Regions from separate parts of the Micromonospora sp. NPDC049203 genome, predicted to be linked through region 1. Evidence: riboswitches for the same ligand, from Rfam matches in the RefSeq annotation. Region 1 holds a riboswitch; the other holds the start of a gene.

Region 1 (6,002 bases):
TGGGCTGGGCGGCGGGCGGCTCGGCGGTGCGCTCGTCCAGCAGCGCGGCGACGGCGAGCCCGGTGAGCGAGAGCAGGAGCAGCACGGCGGCGCCCCCGACGAGCGTCTGCCAGAACCGGCCGCCGCCACGGCGCTCGGCGCGCCGGGTCCGGGGCGGCTCGATGGCGGCGGCGCGGGCGGTCGGGCCGACCGGGATCGGCACTGTCTGCCGGTTCGCCGCGGCCGGTACGGGCGCCGGCATCGGCGGTGCGGGCTGCGGCACCGGGGAGGGCTCCCGTGGTGGCGCGGGCCGTCCGGGTGTGGGTGCCGGGGCGGGTGGCGCCGGCATCGGGGCACGGTCGTCGGCCGCCTGCTCGTCGGGGCCGCCCTGCTCGGCCGCGCCGGCCGGCGGCAGCGCGGGTTGCGCGGTGGGGCGCGGCGGCGGGGGCAGCGACGGCGTGGGGAAGCGGGAGCGTGACGGACCCGCGGGCGGGGGCGGCACGGCTGAGGGCCCGTTCGGGGCCGACCCGGGCTTCGGGTACTCCAGGAAGGCGTCCTCATCGGACTCGTACCGGTACACCATGTGGCATAGAGTAGGACTGATTGTCCCTTTCAGGGGTAATATCGGGAAATTCTGGTGGAGTGGCGTCGAACCCTGCCTGTGACACCGTCGCCGGAACCGCTGCGGCCCGGTGCGAGAATGCCCGCGTGACCGGCGACCACTACTTCACCGCTGAGCCCTCGACCCCGGCCCGCCCGCGCGAGGTCGAGTTCACAGTCGCCGGGCGCGACTACACACTCGGCTCGGCCGGCGGCGTCTTCTCCGCCGACCGGCTCGACCCGGGCACCGCCGTGCTGCTGCGCAAGGCCGACCTGCCGGCCGCCGACGTCACCGGCGCGTTGCTCGACATCGGCTGCGGCTTCGGCCCGATCACCTGCGTCCTCGCCACTGTCGCGCCGAAGGCCACCGTCTGGGCCGTGGACGTCAACGAACGGGCCCGCGCCCTCACCACCGCCAACGCGGCAAGGGTCGGCGCCGCCGACCGGGTACGCGCCGTCGCGCCGGACGACCTGCCGGACGACGTCACGTTCACCCAGATCTGGTCCAACCCGCCGATCCACATCGGCAAGCCGGAACTGCACGGCCTGCTGCGGCGCTGGCTGCCCCGGCTCGCCCCGGACGGCGTGGCCTGGCTCGTCGTCGCCCGTCACCTCGGCGGCGACTCGCTGCACCGCTGGCTGGTCGAGCAGGGCTGGTCGGTCGAACGGCACGCCAGCCAGAAGGGCTACCGGGTGCTACGGGTCACCCGGTAATCCGGTGTCGCCCACCGGTCCGGCTCGGGCAGGATGCCCGCGTGGGATACGTGGACGTGGCAGGGGCCGGGCACATCCTCCCGGACGGGCGTGAGCTGTTCAGCGACGTGTCGTTCCGGGTCGGTGAGGGCGCCAAGGTGGCACTCGTGGGCCCCAACGGCGCCGGCAAGACCACCCTGCTGCGGATGGTCGCCGGTGACCTGCCGGTGAAGACCGGCGCGATCGCCCGCTCCGGCGGGCTGGGCGTGATGCGCCAGTTCATCGGCATGATCGGGGACGAGTCCACGCTCGCCGACCTGGCGCTCTCCCTCGCCCCGCCGGCGCTGCGCGACGCCGGGCGGCGGCTCGCCGAGACCGAGGCGGCCATGCGGGCGGCCGAGGTTCGCGGCAAGTACAGCTCCGCCGCCGCCAAGACCCAGCTCGCGTACGCCGAGGCGCTCGCCGCCTGGGGTGAGACCGGCGGGTACAACGCGGAGGTCCTCTTCGACACCGTCGCCACCATCGTGCTGGACCTGCCGTGGGACAGCGCCCGGGAACGGCCCGTCCGCACGCTCTCCGGCGGCCAGCAGAAGCGCTTCGCGCTGGAGTTGCTGCTGCGCGGCCCCGACGAGGTGCTGCTGCTCGACGAGCCGGACAACTTCCTCGACGTACCCGGCAAACGCTGGCTGGAGGCGCGGCTGCGCGAGTCGGCCAAGTCCGTGCTCTACGTCTCGCACGACCGGGAACTGCTGGCGCAGACCGCCGACCGGGTCGTCGCGGTGGAGGGCGGCAGCGCCTGGGTGCACCCGGGCGGCTTCGCGAGCTGGCACTCCGCGCGGGTGGCCCGGCACGCCCGCCTCGACGAGCTGCGCAAACGCTGGGACGAGGAACACCAGAAGCTGCGCGAGCTGATGCTGATGTACAAGCAGAAGGCCGCGTACAACGACGGGATGGCGTCGCGCTACCAGGCCGCGCAGACCCGGTTGCGCAAGTTCGAGGAGGCCGGGCCGCCGCCCGTACCCCCGAAGGACCAGGACATCCGGATGCGCCTGACCGGCGGGCGGACCGGCAAGCGCGCGGTGATCGCCGAGCAGCTGGAGTTGGACGGCCTGACATACCCGTTCGACCTGGAACTCTGGTACGGCGACCGGGTGGCGGTGCTCGGTGCGAACGGCACCGGCAAGTCGCACTTCCTGCGGCTGCTGGCGCGCGGCGGCACCGACCCGGAGCCGGGCAACACGCCTGTCGACGGCGCGGGCGCGCTCGCGCCGGTCGCGCACGGCGGCGTGGTCCGGCTCGGCGCGCGGGTCCGGCCCGGGCACTTCTCGCAGACCCACGACCGGCCGGAGCTGATGGGCAAGACCCTCGTCGAGGTGCTGTGGCGCGGCGACGACCACCGGGCCGGCATGGACCGGCACGCCGCGATGGCGGCGCTGTCCCGGTACGAGCTGGCCGGTCAGGGCGACCAGCGGTTCGGCACGCTCTCCGGCGGGCAGCAGGCCCGCTTCCTGGTGCTGCTGCTGGAACTGTCCGGGGCGACGCTGCTGCTGCTCGACGAGCCGACGGACAACCTCGACCTGGCCTCGGCCGAGGCGTTGGAGGCCGGGCTGACCGCGTTCGAGGGAACGGTCGTCGCTGTCACCCACGACAGGTGGTTCACCCGTACCTTCGACCGGTTCGTGCTGTTCCGTGGCGACGGCGACGTGGTGGAGACACCGGAGCCGGTCTGGGACGTGGGCTGAGCTGCTACCCGAGGGTGGGCCCCGGGGAGCGGGCATAGGGTGGATCTCGTGAGTGAGATGACCTTCCGCCGGCTGGGCGACTCCGGGCTCGTGGTGTCCGTTGTCGGTATCGGCTGCAACAACTTCGGCCGCAAGCTCGACCTCGACGGCACCCGGGCGGTGGTGGACGCCGCGCTCGACGCCGGGATCAACTTCTTCGACACCGCCGACATCTACGGTGAGCCGCAGGGTGCCTCCGAGGAACTGCTCGGTCAGGCGCTCAAGGGCCGCCGCGACGACGTGGTGGTGGCCACCAAGTTCGGCATGGACATGAACGGCGCGAACGGGCCGGACCACGGCGCCCGGGGCGCTCGCCGCTACATCGCCCGCGCCGTCGAGGCGTCGCTGCGCCGGCTCGGCACCGACCACATCGACCTGTACCAGATGCACGAGCCCGACCCGGGCACCCCGATCGACGAGACGCTGGCCGCGCTGAACGACCTGGTGACCGCCGGCAAGGTGCGCTACCTGGGCAACTCCAACTTCGCCGGGTGGCAGATCGCCGACGCCGACTGGACCGCGTCGTCGCAGGGCCGTACCCGGTTCATCTCCGCGCAGAACCACTACTCGCTGCTGGAACGCGGCGTCGAGGACGAGGTCATCCCGGCCTGCGAGCGGTTCGGCCTGGGCATGCTGCCGTTCTTCCCGCTCGCAAACGGGCTGCTCACCGGCAAGTACAAGCGGGGCGAGGCGCCCCCGGCCGGTAGCCGGCTGGCCGGTGGCGGCCGGTACGCCGAACGGCTGGCCGCCGCGCGCTGGGACGTCATCGAGGCGATCGAGGCGTACGCGGCCGAGCGCGGCATCAGCATGCTCCAGGTGGCCATCGGCGGCCTGGCCGCCCGTCCCGCCGTAACGTCGGTGATCGCCGGCGCGACGACCCCAGAGCAGGTGAAGTCCAACGCCGAGGCGGGAACCTGGCAGCCCTCAGACGAGGACCTGGAGGCCCTGGACGCCATCCTCTGACGCCCGCCCCACCGTCCGCGCGTCGATCTTGCAGTTTCTGCCCCTCGGGTGCCCGTTTCGCGGCTTCTGCGGGGGCGACAACTGCAAGATCGGCGCGCGTTGGCGTGGGAGGAACGTTACGGAGGGCTTCCGTACGGGCGGGAGGCGTCGTACGGTAGGCCGCAAGTGACCCACGGGAGCCCGGTGCGGACCGGGCTGAGAGGGGGGCTGGGAGCCCCCGACCGTCGAACCTGATCCGGGTAATGCCGGCGCAGGGAGGAGCGTTGCCGTGCTGTCCCTGGGACGACTGCATCTCATCACCGACACCCGGCCGGGGCGTGACCCGCTCGCCGTGCTGCGTGCCGCCCTGCCCGTAGCGGGCGCCGACCTCGTCGTACAGGTGCGTGTGGAGGACGACGCCACCGACCGGGAGGCGTACGAGCTGGCCCGGCTGGTGGTCGACGCCTGCCGGCCGTACGGGGCGCGGTGCCTGGTGAACGACCGGCTGCACGTGGCGCTCGCGGTGGACGCCGCCGGGGGCCACGTCGGCGCGGACGACCTGCCGGTCGCAGCCGCGCGCCGGGTGCTCGGCCCGGACGCCGTGCTCGGCGCGACCGCCCGCGAGCCGGCCGGCGCCCGCGTGGCGGTGGACGCGGGCGCGACCTACCTGGGCGTGGGCCCGTGCCACGTCACCACCACCAAGGCCGGCCTGCCGGATCCGATCGGCCCCGAGGGGATACGCGCGGTCGCCGAGGCGGTGAGCGTGCCGGTGATCGCGATCGGTGGGGTCACCGCCGGGACCGTGCCGACGTTGCGGGCCGCCGGGGCGTACGGGGTGGCGGTGGTCGGCGCGCTCAGCCTGGCCGCCGATCCCGCACACGCCACCGCCGAGCTGATGCGGGCGCTGACGTGTTAAAAGGGGGCCCTTCCTCTACCGGAGGCGTTAAAAGGGGGCCCTTCCTTACCGACGTGGCGGTGGTGGGGGGCGGGCCGATCGGGTGGGCGATCGCGTGGCGGTGCGCGCAGCGCGGACTGCGCGTGGTGGTGCACGACGACCGGCCCGGGTCGGGCGCCTCGTCGGTGGCCGCCGGGATGCTGTCGCCGGTCGCCGAGGCGTACTTCGGTGAGCACGAGCTGACCGCGCTGCTCGTCGAGTCCGCCGCCCGCTGGCCCGGTTTCGCAGCCGAGCTGGCCGGGGCGAGCGGCGTCGACATCGGGTACCGCACCGAGGGCACGCTCGTCGTCGGGCTCACCGCCGACGACCTGGCCGAGGCGGGGCGGCTGTGGTCGTACCAACAGGGTCTGGAACTGCCGATCACGCCGCTGCGGCCGTCGGAGCTGCGCGACCGCGAACCGGCGCTGGCGCCGCGCGTGCGCGGCGGCGCGGTGGCCCCCGGCGACCACCAGGTCGACCCGCGGCGGCTGGTCGCCGCGCTGCGCACTGCCGCCGAACGCGCCGGTGCGGAGCTGCGCCCCGCCCGCGTCGGCGCGCTGTCCGACGTGGACGCCCGCGTCACGGTGGTCGCGGCCGGCTGCGGCGCGGCGGCGCTGACCAGCCTGCCGGTCCGTCCGGTGAAGGGCCAGGTGCTGCGGCTGCGCGCGCCGGGCGGCGGCCCGCCGGGCTTCCGGCACGTGATCCGGGGGTACGCGGACAGCGAGTCGGTCTACCTGGTGCCCCGGGACAGCGGTGAGGTCGTCGTCGGGGCGACAGTCGAGGAGCGCGCCGACACCGCTGTCACCGCCGGTGGGGTGCTGACGCTGCTGCGCGCCGCCGCCGAGCTGGTGCCGGAACTCGTCGAGTACGAGCTGGCGGAGGCCGTGGCCGGGTTGCGTCCCGGTACGCCGGACAACGCGCCGATCATCGGGCCGCTGCCCGGGCGGCCGGGCGTGCTCGCGGCCACCGGGCACCACCGGCACGGCATCGTGCTCACCCCGGTCACCGCCGACCTGGTCACCGAACTGATCGTCACCGGCGAGCCGGATCCCGCGCTCGCCCCCTTCACCCCG
Region 2 (6,002 bases), on a different contig from region 1:
TCCGCCGCCCACTCCCGGGCCACGTTCAGCGCCCACTTGCCGGCGCCGACGCACATGGCCGGCAGCGAGAGCCGGCCGGTGTTCAACGTGGTCAGTGCGATCTTCAGGCCCTTGCCCTCACCGCCGATCACATTCTCCTTCGGCACGAAGACGTCGTGGAACCGGGTGAGGCTGTTCTCCAGGCCACGCAGCCCGACGAAGGAGTTGCGCCGCTCGACTGTGATGCCGTCGCTGTCGCCCTCCACCACGAACGCGGTGATGCCGCCGCGCCGCCCCTCGCCGGCCGGCACCCGGGCCATCACCACGAGCAGGGTGGCGAGTGTGCCGTTCGTGGCCCAGAGCTTCACCCCGTTGAGCCGGTAGCCGGTGCCGTCGGCGGTGGGCTCGGCGGTGGTGGCGAGCCGGGCCGGGTCGGAGCCGACGTCCGGCTCGGTGAGCAGGAACGCGGAGACCTCACCGGCGGCGAGCCGGGGCAGGAACCGTTCCTTCTGCTCGGGCGTGCCGAACATCTTCAGCGGCTGCGGCACGCCGATCGACTGGTGTGCGGAGAGAAGCGCGCTGACCGCCGGGTTCACCGAACCGACGAGCATCAGCGCCCGGCAGTAGTGCAGGTTGCTCAGCCCGAGCCCGCCGTGCTTGCGGTCGATCTTCATGCCGAACGTGCCCAGCCCGGCCAGGCCGTGGAACACCTCGTCGGGGATGTGGGCGTCCCGCTCGATCGCCTCGCCGTCCACCTCGGACGTCAGGTACGCGCGCAGCGCGCCGAGGAACTCGTCCGCGCGGGCCACCTCGGCCGGGTCGGGGCGGGGCCACGGGTCGATCAGGTCGAGCCGGAACCGGCCGAGGAACAGCTCCTTGCCGAAGCTGGGCCGGTCCCAGGCCGATTCGCGGGCCGCCTCGGCGACCTGGCGGGCCTCCTTCTCGGAGACCCGGCCCGCCTCGGTGGGCAGCGGCCCCGCGCCGTCGGGTGACTCGGGCCGGCTGTTGTGTGTCGTGGTCACGGCTGCCTCCTCGTCGGTCCGGCTGCGTCGACGCGTTCGACGAAAACGACGCTACCCCCGGGTGTTACCCAGGGGTAGCGCCGCGTGCACGTCCGATTTGGCGGACGGTCAGCCGCCGGTGAGCGTCTGCGGGTCGTCGTCCTCGTCGTCGATGTCGTCCTCACCCCAGTTGCGACGGCTGAACGGAAGGATCGCCCAGAAGATCAGGAACCAGAGGCCGGTGAGCGCGCTGAGCAGGAACGCGATCGGCCGGTCGAGTACGAAGTCGGAGACCAGCAGGACCGAGCTGACCATCGCGATGAGCATGAAGAACAGGCCGCCGGTGGCCATCCGGTGGGCGAAGCGGACCAGTTCCGGCTTGCGTCCCTGGCGGAACAGCGCCCGGTGGAACGCCACCGGAGAGATGATCATGGCGGCGGACGCGGCGGCGGTCAGCAGCGCCAGGATGTAGATGTCGCGCTGGAACTCGGTGGTCCGGTCGAACCCGGCACTGAACGGCAGCGTCAGCAGGAAGGCGAACAGGATCTGCACGCCGGTCTGCGCGACCCGCAGCTCCTGCAACAGGTCGGCGAAGTTGCGCTGCCAGCGTTGCTTCTCGGATTCCTTCGACACTCGCGGACCTCCCCGGGAGACGGCACGGCCGGCGGGAAACGCCCACCGGCGCACCGCCTGTGCCCCGTACGGATGATCACGAAACCGGCTCAGGAACCCCTGCGGATCCGGCCTGCGTACCGGGCTTCCAGTTCGGCGTTGTGCTCGTCGCCGCCGGTGATGTTCGCGGACAGGTAGACCGGCGGGCGCTGCCCCGCCGCGACCAGCCGGGCCACCACCTCGGCGACGATCTGCTGGGCGAGCAGCGCGGCGGTGATCGAGGAGACCGCGCCGACCGCGCCGCCACCGGGCAGCGGCAGCGTGGCGTCGCCGTACGGGGCGCCGTTGTCCAGCACCACGTCGGCGAAGTCGGCCAGCTTACGGCCGGACGGGTGCCGCGAGGTCATCCGGGCCGAGTGCCGCGCCGAGGTGATCGCCACCAGGCCGTGCCCGCGTTCCTTCACGATGGACGCGAACTCGACCATCGCCCCGTTCACGCCCGAGTTCGAGGCGAGCACGAACACGTCCTGCGGCCGGATCGGCGCCAGCTCGTAGAGGCGGTGCGCCACCGCCGGGTCGCGTTCCAGCTTCGGACTGAGCACGTCGGCCGGGTCGCCGCCGACAAGCACCAGGTCACGCAACGCGATCCGGTTGGTGGGCACCAGCCCGCCGGCCCGCCCGGCGATCTCCATGGCCAGCGCCTCGGAGTGCCCGGTGCCGAACGCGTGCACCACCCCGTCGGCGCTCACCGCCGCCGCGATCAGGTCGGCCGCGGCGGCCACGTTGCGTCGCTGCTCGGCGGCAACCCGGCCGATGGTCTCGGTCACCACCGCCAGGTACGCCTCGGCGCTCACCGTCATGCTTCCTCCGTTTCCGCACACCGGGCGAGGATCGCCTCGGCCAGCGGGCCGGGCGCCTCGTCCGGGATCCAGTGGCTGACCCCGGACAGCGTCACGAACCGGTAGTCGCCGGTGACGTGCGCGGCGCAGGCCTGCGCCGCCGTCCGGCCGATCGCCACGTCCTTGTCGCTCCAGACGAACGTGGTGGGCACCCCGACCGGGGCGACCGCCTTCATGTCCGCCCCGGTCATCGCGCGATACCAGTTCAGCGCCGCCGTCAACGCCTCCGGCTCGCGCATCCGCTCGGCGTACCGGGCCACCGCGCCGGCGTCGCCCACCCCGCTGAGCAGCCTGCGCAGCGCGGTGGCGTTCAGGGCCAGGAGCACCTTCTCCGCCGTACCCGGCTTGCGGAACAACGTGATGTAGGCGGACTTGACCTTCTGCCGCGGGTCGGTGGCGAGCGCGTGCCCCATCGCGGCCGGGTGCGGCACCGACACCGCGGTCAGCGTCCGCACCCGCTCCGGGTGCGCCGCCGCCAGGCCCCACGCGACGATCGCGCCCCAGTCGTGGCCGACCAGGTGCGCGCGGCTCACCCCTAGTGCGTCGAGGACCGCCGCCGCGTCGGCCACCAGCTCCGGAATCCGGTACGCCCCGACGTCCGCCGGCCGAGCGCCGGGCGAGTAGCCGCGCTGGTCGAGCGCGTACGTGCGCAGCCCGGCGGCGTGCAGCGCGGGCGTGACCGCGTCCCACTCGCCGGAGTGCTGCGGGAAGCCGTGCAGCAGCAGGACCGGGTCACCGCCCTCGGGGCCGCCGGCGCGTACCTCGAACGTCAGTCCCCGCGCATCCACCAGCATGATCGCCACCATACCGACACTCGCCCTGCTGGGCCGGGGGCAGTCGTCGGTGCTAGCGTCTGCGACGAGACAACTTTACATCCGACAGGGGAGCGCACAGCGCTGAGAGTGCGGGCCGGTGCCCGCAGACCCTCGAACCTGATCTGGGTAATGCCAGCGCAGGGAGTTCGGTCGACCTCCAGCCGCGTCGCCGTCCGGTGACCACCGGGCGCGGCGTGCGTCTTCTCCTGGTTCACCTCGACGAACTGGGAGCCAACCGTGAACCACACCGACAGCAACCGCTGGCGTACCGTCGACATCGTCGTCGCCTCGGTCATCGCCGTCGCCTTCGGCGTCGTGTTCTGGGCCTGGGGCCTGCTCTGGAGCGCCACCGACGCGGCGTTCGCGTTCTTCCCGCCGGCCCAGGCCGTGCTCTACGGCGTGTGGCTGATCCCGGCGGTGCTCGCCGGCCTGATCATCCGCAAGCCGGGCGCCGCCCTGTACTGCGAGACGGTGGCCGCGATCGTCTCCGCCCTGCTGGGCAGCCAGTGGGCGGGGATCGTGATCCTCCAGGGCCTGATGCAGGGCATCGGTGCCGAGCTGGCCTTCGCGGCGTTCCGGTACCGCTCGTTCAAGCTGCCGGTGGCGGTGCTGGCCGGTGCGATGACCGGCCTCGGTGCGGCCATCTTCGACTTCGTCTACTGGAACAAGGCGCTCGACTTCGCCTCCTACCGCCTCCCGTACGCGCTGATCACGATCGTCAGCGCCACGATCGTCGCCGGCTTCGGCGCGCACATCCTCACCCGCGCCCTGGCCAACACCGGCGTCCTGGACCGCTTCCCCGCCGGCCGCGACCGAGCCCTGGTCTGACGGCTCGCACCACCCCACCCACCCCGGTGATCAAGGAGTTCGCGTCCGCCGGGCACGGTTTTCCGGACGCGAACTCCTTGATCACGCAGGCTGGGGCGGGAGAGGGGTGGTGGGGGGGTGAGCGGGGTGGTGCTGCGGGGGTTCGGGTGGCGGCACGGGGGACGTCGGCGCTGGGCTCTCCGTGGGGTGGATCTGCGGGTGGAGAGCGGCGAGCGGGTGCTGCTGCTCGGGCCCTCCGGGGCCGGTAAGAGCACCCTGCTGGCCGCGCTGGCCGGGCTGCTGCCGGAGGACTCCGGCGAGCAGGAGGGCACCGTCGAGATCGACGGGCTCGATCCGCGTAAGGCCCGCGAGCGCGTCGGCATCCTGTTCCAGGACCCGCAGACCCAGCTCGTGATGGCCCGCTCCGGCGACGACGTCGCGTTCGGGCTGGAGAACCGCGGCGTACCGGCCGACGAGATCTGGGCCCGCGTCGACGAGGCGCTGCACCGGGCCGGCTTCCCGTACCCCCGGGACCGCCCGACCGCCGCGCTCAGCGGCGGCGAGCAGCAGCGGCTGGCGCTGGCCGGCACGCTCGCGCTGCGCCCCGGCCTGCTGCTGCTCGACGAGCCCACCGCCAACCTCGACCCGGCCGGCGCCGCCCTGATCCGTCGGGCCGTCGCGGACGCGCTCGACCCGGACACCACGATGATCCTGGTCGAGCACCGGGTCACCGAGGCGTTGCCGCTCGTCGACCGGGTCGTGGTGCTCGAACCCGGCGGCGGGGTGCGCGCCGACGGGCCACCCGACGTGGTCTTCGCCGCGCACGGCGACACGCTGGCCGCCGCCGGGGTCTGGGTACCCGGCCACGTCGCGCCACCCCGGCACGCGGCCGCGCCGCCCGGCGACGTGTTGCTCACCGCGGAGCGGCTCGGCCTGCCGCCCCGGCTGAACCCCACCGACCTCCGGGTACGCGCCAGCGAGGCGCTCGCCGTCCTCGGCCCCAACGGTGCGGGCAAGTCGACGCTGGCGCTGCTCCTGGGCGGCCTGCTGAGACCCGGAACGGGCGCGGTCACCGCGTCGGCGGAACTGGCCGGGCGGGACGCGCGCACTCCCCCGCACCGCTGGCGGGCGCCCGCGCTGGTACGCCGGATCGGGTCGGTGTTCCAAGACCCGGAGCACCAGTTCGTCACCGCCACCGTCCGCGACGAGCTGGCGCTCGGCCCGCGCCGCACCGGGCAGCCCGAGACGGCGGTGACCGCCACCGTGGACGAGTTGCTGCACCGGCTGCGGCTGGACCGGCTGGCCGGCGCCAACCCGTACACCCTCTCCGGTGGTGAGGCGCGGCGGCTGAGCGTGGCGACGGCCCTGGCCACCGCGCCCCGCCTGCTGATCTGCGACGAGCCGACGTTCGGCCAGGACCGGCGCACCTGGCTGGAGCTGGTCGACCTGCTGGCCGGGCTGCGCGACGCCGGGCACGGTGTGGTCGCGGTGACCCACGACGCGGACTTCGTGGCCGCGCTGGCCGACCGCACGCTCACAGTGGACCGCTCCTCCGCCGGGGTGGTCCCGTGATCGACCTCGAACCGGTCGCCGCGCCCGGTGCGGCGCTGGCCCGGCGCAACCCGGTGGCCAAGCTGGCCGCCGCGCTGGTCTTCACAGTCATCCTGGTGGCGACGCTCGACCCGGTCGCCCCGGCCGTCGCCATCGCCGTCGAACTCGCGGTGCTGCCGCTGTTCGGCGTCCGCTACCGGGTGCTCGCCCGGCGGGCCTGGCCGCTGCTCGCCGGTGCCGTCGGCATCCTGGTCACGCTGGTGCTCTTCGCCGCCGACCGCTCCGGCCGGGTGCTCGTCGAGGCCGGCCCGGTCCTGGTCACCGAGGGCGTGCTCGTC

The links. A riboswitch is a leader RNA that binds a small molecule or an ion and turns the genes downstream of it on or off. The one in region 1 is predicted to bind thiamine pyrophosphate.
Region 2: it holds a riboswitch for thiamine pyrophosphate, as region 1 does, so the genes downstream of both, ACGFIA_RS20030 (ECF transporter S component) here and thiE (thiamine phosphate synthase) in region 1, are expected to answer to the same signal.

Annotation. Positions count from the first base shown of each region.
Region 1 covers NZ_JBICSV010000003.1:587,949-593,950, forward strand. The annotation lists gene ACGFIA_RS11860 (hypothetical protein) at 1-562, opposite strand, end outside; gene ACGFIA_RS11865 (methyltransferase) at 688-1,293, shown strand; gene ACGFIA_RS11870 (ABC-F family ATP-binding cassette domain-containing protein) at 1,335-3,014, shown strand; gene ACGFIA_RS11875 (aldo/keto reductase) at 3,054-4,016, shown strand; TPP riboswitch at 4,179-4,290, shown strand; gene thiE (thiamine phosphate synthase) at 4,285-4,911, shown strand; gene thiO (glycine oxidase ThiO) at 4,905-6,002, shown strand, end outside.
Region 2 covers NZ_JBICSV010000007.1:79,300-85,301, reverse strand. The annotation lists gene ACGFIA_RS20050 (acyl-CoA dehydrogenase family protein) at 1-1,001, opposite strand, end outside; gene ACGFIA_RS20045 (DUF6328 family protein) at 1,110-1,613, opposite strand; gene ACGFIA_RS20040 (SIS domain-containing protein) at 1,703-2,452, opposite strand; gene ACGFIA_RS20035 (alpha/beta fold hydrolase) at 2,449-3,285, opposite strand; TPP riboswitch at 3,362-3,468, shown strand; gene ACGFIA_RS20030 (ECF transporter S component) at 3,544-4,134, shown strand; gene ACGFIA_RS20025 (ABC transporter ATP-binding protein) at 4,252-5,685, shown strand; gene ACGFIA_RS20020 (energy-coupling factor transporter transmembrane component T) at 5,682-6,002, shown strand, end outside.